2 linked regions of the Priestia megaterium genome follow. The protein of the gene in region 2 interacts with the protein of the main gene of each other region in a pairwise test. Links are inferred from orthologs where the notes say so. Each region holds a gene or a part of one and is shown on either strand. Other genes may lie near its edges.

What was found.
Region 1: the proteins of leuS (region 2) and ligA interact in binary tests that used the Escherichia coli proteins (3 or more experiments, as listed by UniProt). The link is inferred for Priestia megaterium from one-to-one orthologs.

What each region holds. Positions count from the first base shown.
Region 1 is NZ_CP085442.1:267,415-274,329, reverse strand. What follows is about bases 1,493-4,401. They hold ligA (NAD-dependent DNA ligase LigA), read right to left. Parts: upstream 3,996-4,401; coding sequence 1,989-3,995; downstream 1,493-1,988. Other genes in these bases: pcrA (DNA helicase PcrA), read right to left, coding at 4,016-4,401; LIS78_RS01510 (CamS family sex pheromone protein), read right to left, coding at 1,493-1,975. Also shown: LIS78_RS01515 (DUF3920 family protein), read left to right, coding at 242-727; more of LIS78_RS01510, read right to left, coding at 782-1,492; more of pcrA, read right to left, coding at 4,402-6,241; pcrB (heptaprenylglyceryl phosphate synthase), read right to left, coding at 6,294-6,915. UniProt on the Escherichia coli protein: DNA ligase that catalyzes the formation of phosphodiester linkages between 5'-phosphoryl and 3'-hydroxyl groups in double-stranded DNA using NAD as a coenzyme and as the energy source for the reaction.
Region 2 is NZ_CP085442.1:4,732,815-4,739,862, forward strand. What follows is about bases 2,522-5,563. They hold leuS (leucine--tRNA ligase), read right to left. Parts: upstream 5,229-5,563; coding sequence 2,814-5,228; downstream 2,522-2,813. In the rest of the region: LIS78_RS24515 (putative polysaccharide biosynthesis protein), read right to left, coding at 1-204; LIS78_RS24520 (BaiN/RdsA family NAD(P)/FAD-dependent oxidoreductase), read left to right, coding at 416-1,687; LIS78_RS24525 (sporulation protein Cse60), read right to left, coding at 1,692-1,871; LIS78_RS24530 (rhodanese-like domain-containing protein), read right to left, coding at 2,087-2,398; LIS78_RS31520 (hypothetical protein), read right to left, coding at 5,709-5,831; LIS78_RS24540 (GntP family permease), read right to left, coding at 6,022-7,048.

The sequences.
Region 1 (6,915 bases), 4.5 Mb from region 2 along the record:
CTTACATTTATCACTTCTATTTTATACCAAATCTATTTCATTCAAACAACATTCCATACTTTTCCTTCGTCATAAAATATTTTTCTCTTGCATAGGTATAAAATAACCTTCTTTTTAGAAAAGATAGATAGAAAGAGAAACATGCTTTAGATGAACACACCACCATGTTTTAATTTCACTAGTCTTTGGGAAAGTAAAGAAAACGAATAACTACTTTACCGTAAAAGAGGTGCTATAAAAATTGAATAAAATACTTATACAGTCAGTCATCCACCAGCGCCCTGTGTATCAGCAAAGCGGAAGATGGTTTGTATTAGATGAAGAATTCAAGTGGGATTTGCCCACCTTGCAAAAAGATGTTTTTGCTTGTTTAAATAAAGCCTTTCATATTCCTATAATTTTTTGTGATTCATGCGAAGCCAATAAAATTGTCTCTGCTCTTGGAGAAGAAGAAGCAGAATACCTGCAGTTTGCATCGGGCGTTTACTGGCGAGAAGTAGGCATTATATTTATTTTTAAATTTGATGACTATCTTCCGCTTATTGAAACTATCTTTCACGAGCTGCGCCACTATATTCAAGATCACATCCCTTATTATCAGAAAGAATTTGAGCTGGATAAACAGCGCCCGTATGAAGAGCGGACAACCGAACAAGATGCGTTTGCATTTGCTGCTTATTATCTTGCTAAGTTTACAAGACAAAATCCTCACGCTATTCCTTCATAAGGGACAAATTCATATAAATAGAAAAAGACACTGCTTTCGCAGTGTCTTCTTTGCTTACTCTTCGTAAATATGAACGAACGGCTTGTCTTCATCTGCTTTTCTAACAATGAGAGCTTCCGGTCCGCTTACTGAGTTAATAGAGATACTCGTTTCCATATATGAAGGGAAATGATCAAGCATTAAACCAGCAACGTACTGAGTAAATCCTACAATTTCACCTTTTCCGTAAAATTGTACGGGAATATCAATCGTCATTTTTTGAAGCTGTCCATCTTTGTAATACCCTTTCCCTACTACGCTTGTAAAGTTCGGAAAGTAGTCTTCGATTTGCGCTTTAAACTCATCAAATTTCATCGCATCGTCTCGATGATCTTTTGTTGCATCTGATGATGGGAATAAATAATATTGCTCGTCTAAATTATCCCAGCTGCCAACGGCCGTATCATTTGAACCTGCATTTCCGACAGCTATAAAGTTACCCGGTGTTAAAGAGGACTTAGCACTTTGTTTGAATAGCGCTACTCGAACTGGCACATTTTCTAAGCCTTTGATGTCGCGCATACGCTTAACAATCTCATCTGCCATTTGCTTTCCTTGGGCTTCAATCTCTTTATTTGTAAGCTTCACTTCACGGGCATAACCATTTTCTTCTGTATAATAATGAACAGAATTCATCGCCAGGCCAATTGTGACGCCTCCAAGTTTGACCTTGTCGTCTCCGTCTTGGATAAGGTAATCTTGCTCAGTAATGTTCGCTAAGTACATTGGACTTGTTTCGTTACGAGTTTTCAAATCGCCTTTTTCTGTATCAATTGGGTTTAACCCATTGTTTTTAAGCTTCTTTTTCGCCGTATTATCTTTTGTTTTGCTTTGAAGATCTTTAAACTGTTTATCACTCAGCTTACGGCTTAACCATGAGCGAATAGTATCTTTATCAAGGTACTGGCCTTCTTGATACACATATTTTTTCGGAGAATAGCTATCTGTCGATAAGCGCATTAAGCCTGTTTCAAATTCTTGCGCATCCAAGCGGTTGTTTAAGTTAGCTGCGACTAAGCCTCTTGCCACTCCCGCTTTAAATGGAAGAATTGTTCGATAATAATCGTCTGAAATACTATACTTCGGAATAACTGCTTTTTCTTTCTTGTTGTTGGTTTGTTGAACAGTCTCTTTATCGTCCGAAAGGTTCGGTGCACACGCTGAAGTTACAAGCATGACCGCAAGAGAAAGTAACAATATCTTTTTCAACTACACACACCTCTTATTTATTTAATTCCGTAAGTAGCCTTGCCTCATCCCATACTTCAATTTCAAGCTCGTTAGCTTTTGTCAGTTTGGAACCAGCCTCTTCCCCTGCCACAACAAGGTCTGTCTTTTTACTTACGCTTCCTGTGACTTTACCGCCAAGTGCTTCAATTTGTGCTTTTGCCTCATTGCGAGATAGCTGTTCAAGCTTACCTGTTAATACAACGGTTTTACCAGCAAAAACAGAATCTACATTTTCTACACTTACAAGCTTGGGTCCTTTGTATGTAAGGTTTACTCCATACTCTTTTAATTCATGTATAAGTTCTTGAACCTCTTCTTGTGTAAAGTAAGCGACAATAGCATCAGCCATTTTGGCACCAATTTCATTAATTGCCACTAATTCATCATACGTTGCTTTTGTTAACTTGTCTATGGTTTCAAAGTGCTGAGCTAACGTCTTTGCAGCTTTTGCTCCGACATGGCGAATGCCCAAACCAAAAAGCAAACGCTCAAGCGAATTTTCTTTAGAGGCTTCGATGGCCGCAATCAAATTATCAGCAGATTTCTCACCCATGCGCTCAAGCTCGATTAACTGCTGTTTTGTCAGCGTATAAATATCCGCTACATCTTTAATTAACTGCTCGCGAAATAATTGTGATATAACTTTTTCACCAAGTCCATCAATGTTCATCGCATTGCGGGACACGAAATGAATAAGTCCTTCACGAATTTGAGCAGGACAGCTTGGATTAATGCAGCGAAGCGCAACTTCTCCTTCTAAACGCACCAGTTCACTTTCACATTCCGGACAGTGAGTAGGCATCGTAAACTCTTGCTCTTCTCCCGTTCGCTTCTCCTCAATCACATTCACTACTTCAGGAATAATATCTCCTGCTTTTTTCACCACGACATAATCTCCGATGCGAATGTCTTTTTCACGAATCAAATCTTCATTGTGAAGAGACGCACGCTGTACCGTCGTACCTGCTACTTGAACCGGCTCCAAAATAGCTGTTGGCGTAATGACACCTGTCCGGCCTACCGTCAGTTCAATATTTACAAGCTTGGTTACAACTTCTTCAGCAGGAAACTTATAAGCAATAGCCCAGCGTGGACTTTTGGCCGTTGTTCCAAGCTCAGCCTGCTGATCAAATGAATCTACTTTTACAACAATGCCATCAATATCATAAGATAGTTCTGGACGTTGCGTTTGCCAGCTTTCGATGTAAGCAATCACATCATCAATGGTTTCACACGTCTGTCTTTCCTTATTTGTTTTAAAACCAAGCTCATCGAGTAAATTCAAACTTTCGCTGTGAGAGTCGATTTCTAACTCTCCTGTATCAGTCATGGCATATACAAAGATATCTAAATTACGTTTTGCCGCAATTTTAGGATCTAGCTGACGCAGTGAGCCTGCAGCTGCGTTACGCGGGTTAGCAAACGGAACTTCATCCCTTTCCATTTTTGCTTCATTAAGTGCTTCGAATGATTTTCTCGGCATAAATGCTTCTCCGCGAACTTCCATTGATAACGGTTCTTTAATTCGCAGTGGAATAGAGCGAATTGTTTTTAAGTTTTCAGTAATATTTTCACCAGTCGTACCGTCTCCGCGCGTAGCCCCCAGCACTAAGTATCCATCTTCATAGCGAAGAGATACAGCAAGCCCGTCAATTTTAAGTTCGCATACATAAGAAAACTCATCTCCAACGGCTTGGCGCACTCGGCGATCAAAATCCCGAAGGTCTTCTTCATTAAATGCATTTCCTAAACTTAGCATAGACGTTTGATGCTGAACCTTCTCAAACGCATCGAGCACTTGGCCGCCGATGCGCTGAGTAGGTGAGTCAGCTGTTTTTAATTCTGGAAATGATTCTTCTATCTCAATTAACTCATTCATTAATTTATCGTATTCTGCATCTGGAACAGATGGCTGATCTAACACATAATATTCATAACCATATTGATTTAATAAGTCACGTAATTCTTGAACGCGTGATTTTGCTGTCTCAAACTCCATATTCTAGCTCCTTTTCACGATTACACTTTCGTAACCGGGGCAAATTTAGCAAGCAGTCTTTTTACACCTGTAGGACTAGGAAAAGCAATGTCTAATTCTTTTGAATCTCCTTCTCCTTTTACACTTACAACTGTACCAATTCCCCATTTTTTATGCTCGGCCTTATCTCCAACGCTCCATCCAATTGATTCACTGCCTGTTGACACAAGCTTCGTTTTTGCCACGGCCGCTTGTCGGCGCGCTGCAAACGGCGAAGCTGAAGCCCCTGAACGACCAGCAGCAGGTTTGCGCATTGCTTCATTTAAAGATTCCACAAGCTCGCTTGGGATTTCTCCAATGAAGCGCGATTTTGGATTGACGTTTGTTTTACCAAATAGTGTACGCATTTGAGCATTTAATAAATACAATTCTTGTTCAGCACGTGTAATCCCTACGTAGGCTAAGCGTCGTTCCTCTTCCATTTCATTATCTTCGAATAATGATCGGCTATGAGGGAATACGCCTTCTTCCATACCCATTAGAAAAACAACCGGGAACTCTAGACCTTTTGCCGAGTGAAGCGTCATCAGAATCACTTGTTCGTTCTCTTCTTCTTCCTCGTCGTCAAGCTTATCGATATCAGCAACAAGTGCTAAATCGGTTAAAAATGCTACTAAGCTTTTATCTTCACTTGCTTCTTCAAACGTTTTTGTGACAGATAAAAACTCATCAATATTCTCTAAGCGGCTTTGTGCTTCAATTGTTTTTTCCACTTTAAGCGCTTCACGGTATCCTGTTCTTTCTAATACTTGTTCCACAAGCTCTGTAACAGACATATAGTCTTGCATTTGAGCTAAGTTCGAAATCATCGATTGGAAATCACGAAGGGCCTTTGTTGCTTTGCCTGTTAACCCCATTAATTCTACTTCATCCAGCGCTTTAAAAATAGAAATGTCATGAACGTTTCCGTAATTGGCCACTTTATCGACTGAAGTAGCTCCAACTCCGCGCTTTGGAACGTTCACAATACGAGCTAAGCTAATGTCATCATCTTGGTTGGCAATTAAGCGCAAGTATGCAAGCAAATCTTTAATCTCTTTGCGGTCGTAGAACTTAATGCCGCCGACAATTGTATAATTAATATTGGATTTTAACAGCACTTCCTCCATCACACGAGACTGTGCATTTGTACGATACAAAATGGCAAAATCACTATATTTACGCTTTCCGCTGTCTACTGCTTCTTTAATTTTACGTGCTACAAACTGTGCCTCATCATGCTCACTCATTGCTTGGTAATGATAAATCTTCTGGCCTTCATCGTTTTCCGTCCATAAGTTTTTCACTTTACGATTCATATTGTTTGCAATGACGCCGTTTGCCGCAGCCAAAATCGTTTTCGTGGAACGATAATTTTGTTCAAGCAAAATGGTTTTGGCTTTTGGGTAATCTTTTTCAAATGACAAGATATTTGTAATATCAGCCCCGCGCCAGCGATAAATAGACTGATCTGAATCCCCTACTACGCATACATTTTCAAATCTTGCAGCTAGCAAGCGAACCAGCATATATTGTGCATGGTTTGTATCTTGATACTCGTCCACATGAATATATTGAAACTTGCGCTGATAGTAAGTTAACACTTCAGGAACTCGTTTAAATAACTGAATCGTTGTCATAATCAAATCATCAAAATCGAGCGCTTGGTTTTTCTTTAAACGCTTTTCATACTCTTTGTAGACTTTGCTTACAACTTCTTCATATGGTCCCGCTGCTGTTTTATCAAATTCTTCCGCTACTTTCAGTTCATTTTTAGCTGAACTAATGCTTCCTAATAACGAGCGCGGATCGAATTTTTTTGGATCGATGTTTTGATCTTTTAAAATGTTTTTAATAACGGACAGCTGATCCGTTGAATCTAAAATCGTAAAGTTACGATTAAAGCCAATACGATCAATATCTCTTCGTAAAATACGCACGCACATCGAGTGGAACGTTGAAATCCAGATATCTTCTGCCACTCCGCCAACGATACTTGCCACACGCTCTCTCATTTCACGAGCTGCTTTGTTTGTAAAGGTAATGGCTAAAATATTCCAAGGTGCAACTTCTTTTTCTGCCATTAAAAACGCAATTCGATGCGTTAATACACGTGTTTTTCCACTTCCTGCACCGGCCATAAGTAATAGTGGTCCGTCTGTTGTTTTAACTGCCTCTTGCTGCTGAGGGTTTAATCCTGTTAATAATTTTTCACTTAAAAAATTCACGTTTTCACCGCCTATATCGAACATATATTCTCTATTCTACTTTATTTATTTTTCACTGTGCAATATTCTTTTTTACCGCTTTTACAGTTTTTAACGCTTCCGATAAATTTGTATAAATAACATTTCCTACAATAACTGTATCGGCTAGCTCTCCCATCTCACTCGCTTGCTCTTTTATCTCAATACCCCCGCCGTAAAATAACTTCGTCTCATTTAGCGAATTTTTCACTTCTGCCACTAATGCAGGGTCTCCATATTTTCCGCTGTATTCTAGATAAAAAACGGGCAAATGAAACATGCGTTCAGCCATACGAGCATACGCTACAACATCTTCTGCATCCAAATCTGTTTTTGCTTCCGTTAGCGCAGCTACTTTTGCTTCGGGATTAAGTACGCAGTATCCTTCTACAAAAATTTCATCCCAGTCCATGATCTCTCCGTATTCCTTCATCGCCGCGTGATGTAAGTCAACAATCCACTTTGGATCCTTACTGTTTAAAACGGTCGGAATAAAATAAGAATCAAAACCAGGTGTTACAGAGTCAATTGTTGATACTTCAAGCGCACACGGCACCGTGTAGCGGCGAATCCGCATTAACAGCTGCAGTACATTGTCTAGAGTCACTCCGTCAGATCCTCCGACGAGAACCGCATCCGTGCCGGATTCGCAAATT
Region 2 (7,048 bases):
AAATTTCGATACGGCCATTGGCATACCGGCTGTAGCAATACTTAAATAAATAGCATATTGGTTATATCCGTAACCAAACAGTGCTCCCCCTACGGTTCCAACAAGGATTGCAAATGGAAATAAATAAATCATTCCCAAGATTCGGGATACATAGGTGCCAAGCGTTAGCACAAAGGTCCCTCTTAACAATTTTGAATCAGACATACGTTTGCCTCCGATACTTAATGTTACATACTGATAATAATGATAGAATTGAAAAGAAGCAAGTGACAGTATACACTAAGAAAGGTCTTATACTCACTCGCACTCGTCAACAAACTAAAAAAACAAAGACTATAGCCCATTTTATCCAATGTTGAGAGATTTGTCAGTGAACAAACTAAAATTTTTTAAGAATAGACAGGTTGGTGAAAGTATGATATATGATGTAGTCGTAATCGGAGGAGGACCTTCTGGTTTGATGGCATCGATTGCAGCTGGTGAGTCAGGTGCAAACGTATTATTAATTGATAAAGGCAATAAACTTGGACGAAAGCTGGCCATTTCTGGAGGCGGACGCTGTAATGTGACAAACCGCCTTCCCATTGATGAACTTATTAAACACATTCCAGGAAACGGACGCTTTTTATACAGTGCGTTTTCTGTTTTTAATAACGAAGATATCATCTCTTATTTTGAAGGCCTTGGAATTAAATTAAAAGAAGAAGATCACGGGCGTATGTTTCCGGTCAGCAATAAAGCGCAATCTGTTGTTGACGCATTAATTAGCGAACTTCACCGTCTTCGTGTGACAATTCGCACAAACACAGCCGTTAAACGCGTAAACTATGAGAACAACACCGTGAAAGAAGTTGTGCTTCAAAACGGGGAAGCAATCCAAACGAAAAGCGTTGTGATTGCAGTAGGTGGAAAATCAGTACCTCATACAGGTTCGACAGGAGACGGTTATCAATGGGCAAAAGATGCGGGGCATAAAATTACTGAACTTTACCCAACAGAAGTTCCTATTACATCTAGCGAACACTTTGTTAAAACCAAAACGCTTCAAGGTCTATCGCTTCGCAATGTAGGACTAAGCGTGCTTAATAAAAAAGGCAAGCCTGTCATTACTCATCAAATGGATATGATTTTCACTCACTTTGGCATCTCTGGCCCTGCCGCTCTTCGCTGCAGCCAATATGTTGTTAAAGAGTTAAAGAAACAAAAAAGCAACACTGTTCAAATGTCTCTTGATTTATTTCCTAGCCAAAACGAAGAAGATATTTTCCAAAAATTAGTCAAAACAACAAAAGAAGAGCCGAAAAAAGCAATTAAAAATGTCTTAAAAGGTTTTGTATCTGAACGCTATCTATTGTTTTTACTCGAGCAAGCAGGCATTGATAGCCAAGCGCTAGCAGGACAGCTTCAGCATGAGAAGTTGAGAGAGTTTTCAAGACTGTGCAAACGATTTGAATTTGCTGTAAACGGCACGCTTTCTTTAGAAAAAGCATTCGTCACAGGAGGCGGCGTATCTGTTAAAGAAATTCACCCAAAAGAAATGTCTTCGAAATTTATGCAAGGCCTTTACTTCTGCGGGGAAATTCTTGATATCCATGGATACACTGGAGGATACAATATCACTTCTGCTCTTGTAACAGGCCGTTTGGCTGGCAGTAATGCAGGAGAATTTGCAACAAGCCTAGCATAATATGCTAGGCTTTATACATAACCATGGCTGAAAAACAGTACACCTGCTCATCACGATCAACATCCACTGTCACTTGGTATTTAATATCAACGACGTCTTCATCCTCTAATTTCCGTAAAAATCGATTCACCGCAAATTCTAAATCTTTTTCATGCTCTTTATCAAACATTTTTACTTGTATCACAGCTTATACCACCTTGTCCTATCAAATTTGTTTCAATCAGAATGGACTGTTTTTCTTGATGATGGTTTTTGTACTGATTTTCAATCTCTTACTACCTCTATTTTTATGAGGGCTTTTATAGATTTAGTCATCATTTGTTTTCCTACTATCATTTTAGTCGGATGGCAGAAGTTTCATTCAAAAAGAAAAAAGCGCCTGTCAAAGGCGCTTTTTTCTTATTTATTAACCGTTTTTCCTTCCCACTCTAACATACCGCCAACCATATTTGTTACTTTATATCCTTGTTCTTGAAGGTAGTAACATACGTTTTCACTGCGGCGGCCCGAACGGCAAATGAAAATATATTCTTTGTCTTTATCGAAATAATCCACATTTGCTGGAATATCATTCATACGAATGTGTTTAGCAGTTGGAATCATTCCTTCTGCTACTTCTTCATCTTCGCGCACATCAACTAAATGAAGTTCTTCTCCATTTTCAACGCGTTTTTGAAGTTCTTCAGGCGTAATTACTTTTACTTCTTCCATCTTCGTCATTCCTCTCTATTCTTTCATTCAGCTTGCTATCGCTATTGTAGCAAATTCAAATACCTTTATGCCACTAAATAAGAAAAGCTTAAGCAGCAGCCTGCCTAAGCTTTTCCAATCGTAGTTAAAGGTTTGACTAAGCTCTTAAGGTCAAACCCGAAAGTAAGACGCATTTGCTTAAGCCTAGAACACAAGCTCCTCTAGCTCTTTCACTCTGAAGTGCATCAAAAAAAGAAACGAAGAAGACCTTTCGACCAAGTGACTCTATCATTGGCTAACCAGACTACTCCGTTCTTACTTTCAAAGATTTGACTAAGCGCCTGATGTCAACCCCGAAGGGGGGACATCAGGCGCTTAGGTCTAGAAGAGAACCCCTGACTGCACTTTAGTCAGGGGTTCTCTTCTACATCAATACTTAATTAGCTACGATGTTTACTAATTTACCAGGCACAGCAATCACTTTGCGCACTGTCTTACCTTCAATGAACTCTTGAACATCTTCATTAGCCATTGCAATATCTTGAAGCTCTTCACGAGATGCCTCAGCAGGTACGTTTACTTTCGCACGTACTTTACCGTTAATTTGAACGACAATTTCCACTTCATCATCTACAAGTTTCGCTTCGTCAAACGCAGGCCAAGCCTCATACGAAATTGTATCTTCGTGACCTAGTTTGCTCCATAATTCCTCAGTCGTATGAGGACAAATTGGTGCTAATAGCTTCACAAATCCTTCTACGTATTGCTTTGGCAGCACATCAACTTTGTATGCATCATTGATGAATACCATAAGCTGAGAGATACCTGTATTAAAACGGAGGCCTTCGTAATCTTCCGTTACTTTTTTCACCGTTTGGTGATACACGCGTTCAAGTGTAGTGTCATTGCTTTCTTGAACCTTGCTGCTTAATTCACCAGTATCTTCAATAAGTAAACGCCATACACGATCTAAGAAACGGCGTGCACCATCAAGTCCTTTTGTTGACCAAGCGATTGATGCATCTAAAGGTCCCATAAACATTTCGTAAAGGCGAAGCGTATCTGCACCGTGGCTTTCTACGATTTCGTCTGGATTTACAACGTTACCTTTTGACTTACTCATTTTTTCGTTGTTTTCTCCAAGAATCATACCTTGGTTAAACAGTTTTTGGAACGGCTCTTTTGTTGGAACTACGCCGATATCATATAAAAACTTATGCCAGAAACGAGCATATAATAAGTGAAGAACGGCGTGTTCAGCTCCACCGATATAAATATCAACCGGCAACCATTCTTTTAATTTTTCTGCATCTGCTAACGCTTCACTGTTTGTTGGATCAATGTAGCGCAAGTAATACCAGCAGCTGCCTGCCCATTGAGGCATTGTATTTGTTTCGCGGCGCCCTTTTTTGCCTGTTTCCGGATCTACAACGTTCACCCAGTCATCAATGTTTGCTAACGGAGATTCACCTGTGCCTGACGGTTTGATTTCAGTCGTTTTTGGTAACACAAGCGGAAGCTGATCTTCAGGAACTGCAGTTGTTGTGCCATCTTCCCAGTGAATAACAGGAATTGGTTCACCCCAGTAGCGCTGACGGCTGAATAACCAGTCACGCAGACGGTATGTTACTTGTTTTTCACCTTTTTCATTTGCTTGAAGCCACTGAATCATATTTGAAATTGCTTCTTCTTTATCTAAACCATTTAAGAAGTCTGAATTAACGTGCTCGCCGTCGCCTGTATAAGCTTCTTTTGAAACGTCTCCGCCCGCTACCACTTCTTTAATTGGCAGTTCAAATTTAACAGCAAATTCATAATCGCGCTCATCATGAGCCGGAACAGCCATAATTGCACCTGTGCCATAGCTCATTAGAACATAGTCAGCAATCCAAATTGGCATTCTCTCGCCGTTTACAGGGTTAATTGCATAAGCACCAGTGAATACGCCAGTTTTGTCTTTGGCTAAGTCTGTACGTTCTAAATCGCTTTTGCTTTTAATTTGATCTAAATACGCTTCTACCGCTTCTTTTTGTTCGGCTGTTGTAATTTTTTCCACAAACGGATGTTCAGGTGCTAAAACGGCATACGTTGCCCCAAATAGCGTGTCAGGACGCGTTGTGAACACAGTAAATGTGTCGTCATATCCATCGATTGTGAAGTGCACGTGAGCTCCTTCAGAGCGGCCAATCCAGTTGCGCTGCATTTCTTTAATACTTTCTGGCCAATCAAGATCATCTAAATCTTCTAGTAAACGATCTGCATAAGCTGTGATTTTAAGCATCCACTGCTTCATTGGACGACGCTCAACCGGATGTCCTCCACGCTCACTTTTGCCGTCGATAACTTCTTCGTTTGCAAGTACTGTTCCTAAAGCAGGACACCAGTTAACAGCTACTTCATCCACATAAGCTAAGCCTTTTTTATATAGCTGTAAGAAAATCCACTGCGTCCATTTGTAGTAGTTAGGATCAGTTGTATTAATTTCACGCTCCCAATCGTAAGAGAAACCTAACGATTTGATTTGACGACGGAAATTATTAATGTTAAGTTCAGTGAACTCAGCCGGATCGTTTCCTGTATCTAATGCATACTGCTCAGCAGGCAGTCCGAATGCATCCCATCCCATTGGATGAAGTACATTGTATCCTTGCATACGCTTCATACGAGATAAAATATCCGTTGCTGTATAACCTTCTGGATGCCCAACGTGTAAACCCGCTCCAGATGGATAAGGGAACATATCTAATGCGTAAAACTTACGCTTTCCTTCATCTTCTGTTGTTCTAAATGTTTTATTTTCTTCCCAAACTTTTTGCCATTTTTGTTCGATCTTTTCATGATTAAAAGCCATACATAATCCTCCTTGTACGCTCCAGCTGTATTTAATTAAACTAAAAAACCCCTCATCCCTCAAACAAAGGGACGAGAGGTTGAATAAACTTCCCGCGGTACCACCCAAATTAGCACAATTATGTACTCACTCATTTTCCTTAACGCGGATAGACGGCAAATGTTACTTTACTTCACATTTACAACTCCAAGGTGAGTTCATGAACGCTCGTTTGCTGACTCGCACCACCCGTCAGCTCTCTTAGCTCGCTTCGTTCACTACTATTCCTTATCATAGTTTTTACATCATACTACCTTGTATTGTAAATAATATGTTCGTAAACTGCAAGTTGTTCAACGGATTTTGTAAAAGTTTCTGCACTGCAGCACTGCTTTGTTGCTAAATCCTCTCTTTCATTCTTATATATGAACAACTTCTCCCAAAAACATACATCCACGGCCAAACAAAAAAGAGATTGAGACATAACTAAATCAATCCAATTTAAAGACGAACAAATGGGATAAATGCGCTAGTATGAATCTCTTGGTTACACCGCTGTTGATTTCCGTGCAAGACTTCTCTTTCCGCGGGCGGCCGATGAGCCTCCTCGTTGCTTACGCTCATGCGGGGTCTCACCTATTCCGCTTTTCCCGCAGGAGTCTTTGTCTTGCCCTCCACTCCACAGCTAGAAGCACCTAAACAAATGAAACCTACGTTCACCATAAACATGAAAAAATCCGAACGATTCATCGTTCGGATCTTCCTTCAACTAAAATATTTTTATCCCAGTCCCTACTTTCTTTAGCTGCTATTATTAAATGCCAAATCCAAAAGAAAACAGGATAATCGCAAGTACAAGACCGACAAGCGGAACAATCACCGTCATCGCTGCAACCGATCCATACGCATCTTTATGAGTTTCTCCGCAAATAGAATTAATTGTGGTGACGACATAACCATTATGAGGCAAGGAATCTAATACTCCAGAAGAAATAGCTACTACGCGATGGAGAGCTTCTGGATTTACACCAGCATCAAGATAGTGAGGTGCTAAAATCGGCAAAGCAATCGCCTGACCTCCTGAAGCCGAACCTGTCATCCCTGCGATAACACTCACGGCGATAGCTCCCCCGATTAACGGACTTCCTGGAATATGCGTCATAGCATCTACAGCCACTCCAAACGCAGGAACCGCCTTGGCCACTCCTCCAAAACCTACGACAGCAGCTGTATTCCCAATAGCAATTAATGCCCCCAGCGTTCCTTCTGAAGCTGCATTCCAAAATCCTTTAAAATGCTTTCGGTTCACAATATAAGTGACAATGATCCCGCTTAAAAGTGCGACAATCAACGCAGATTGCTGAAGTGGCTTATGAAGTGCAAAAGAAATAATGAGCACGACCACAAGCGGAAGCAAGCTTAACAGCGGATTAGGCAAAGACTGACCTTCTGTTGTTACTGGATCTTTCTCGCGTGACATAAAACGCTCTCCATTTTTAACTGCTTTTGAAATCAAGCGCTTTAACCACCAGTAGCCGAACACAGCCATCACTACTGCTACAATTAAACTAACTTCCCATCCTGCATATGGACTAGTCTTCAAATATTCAATTGGAATCCAGTTTTGGATTTCAGGCGACCCAGCCGAGGTCATCGTAAATGTAACGGAACCAAACGCTAAAGCAGCAGGAATAAACCGCCTCGGTAAATCGGCTTGTTTGAATAAGCTCAAAGCCATTGGATAGACAGAGAATGCTACTACAAACAGGCTGACTCCTCCGTATGTTAAGACCCCACAGGCAAGTACAATCGCCAACACTGCTCTTTTCATCCCAAGTTTA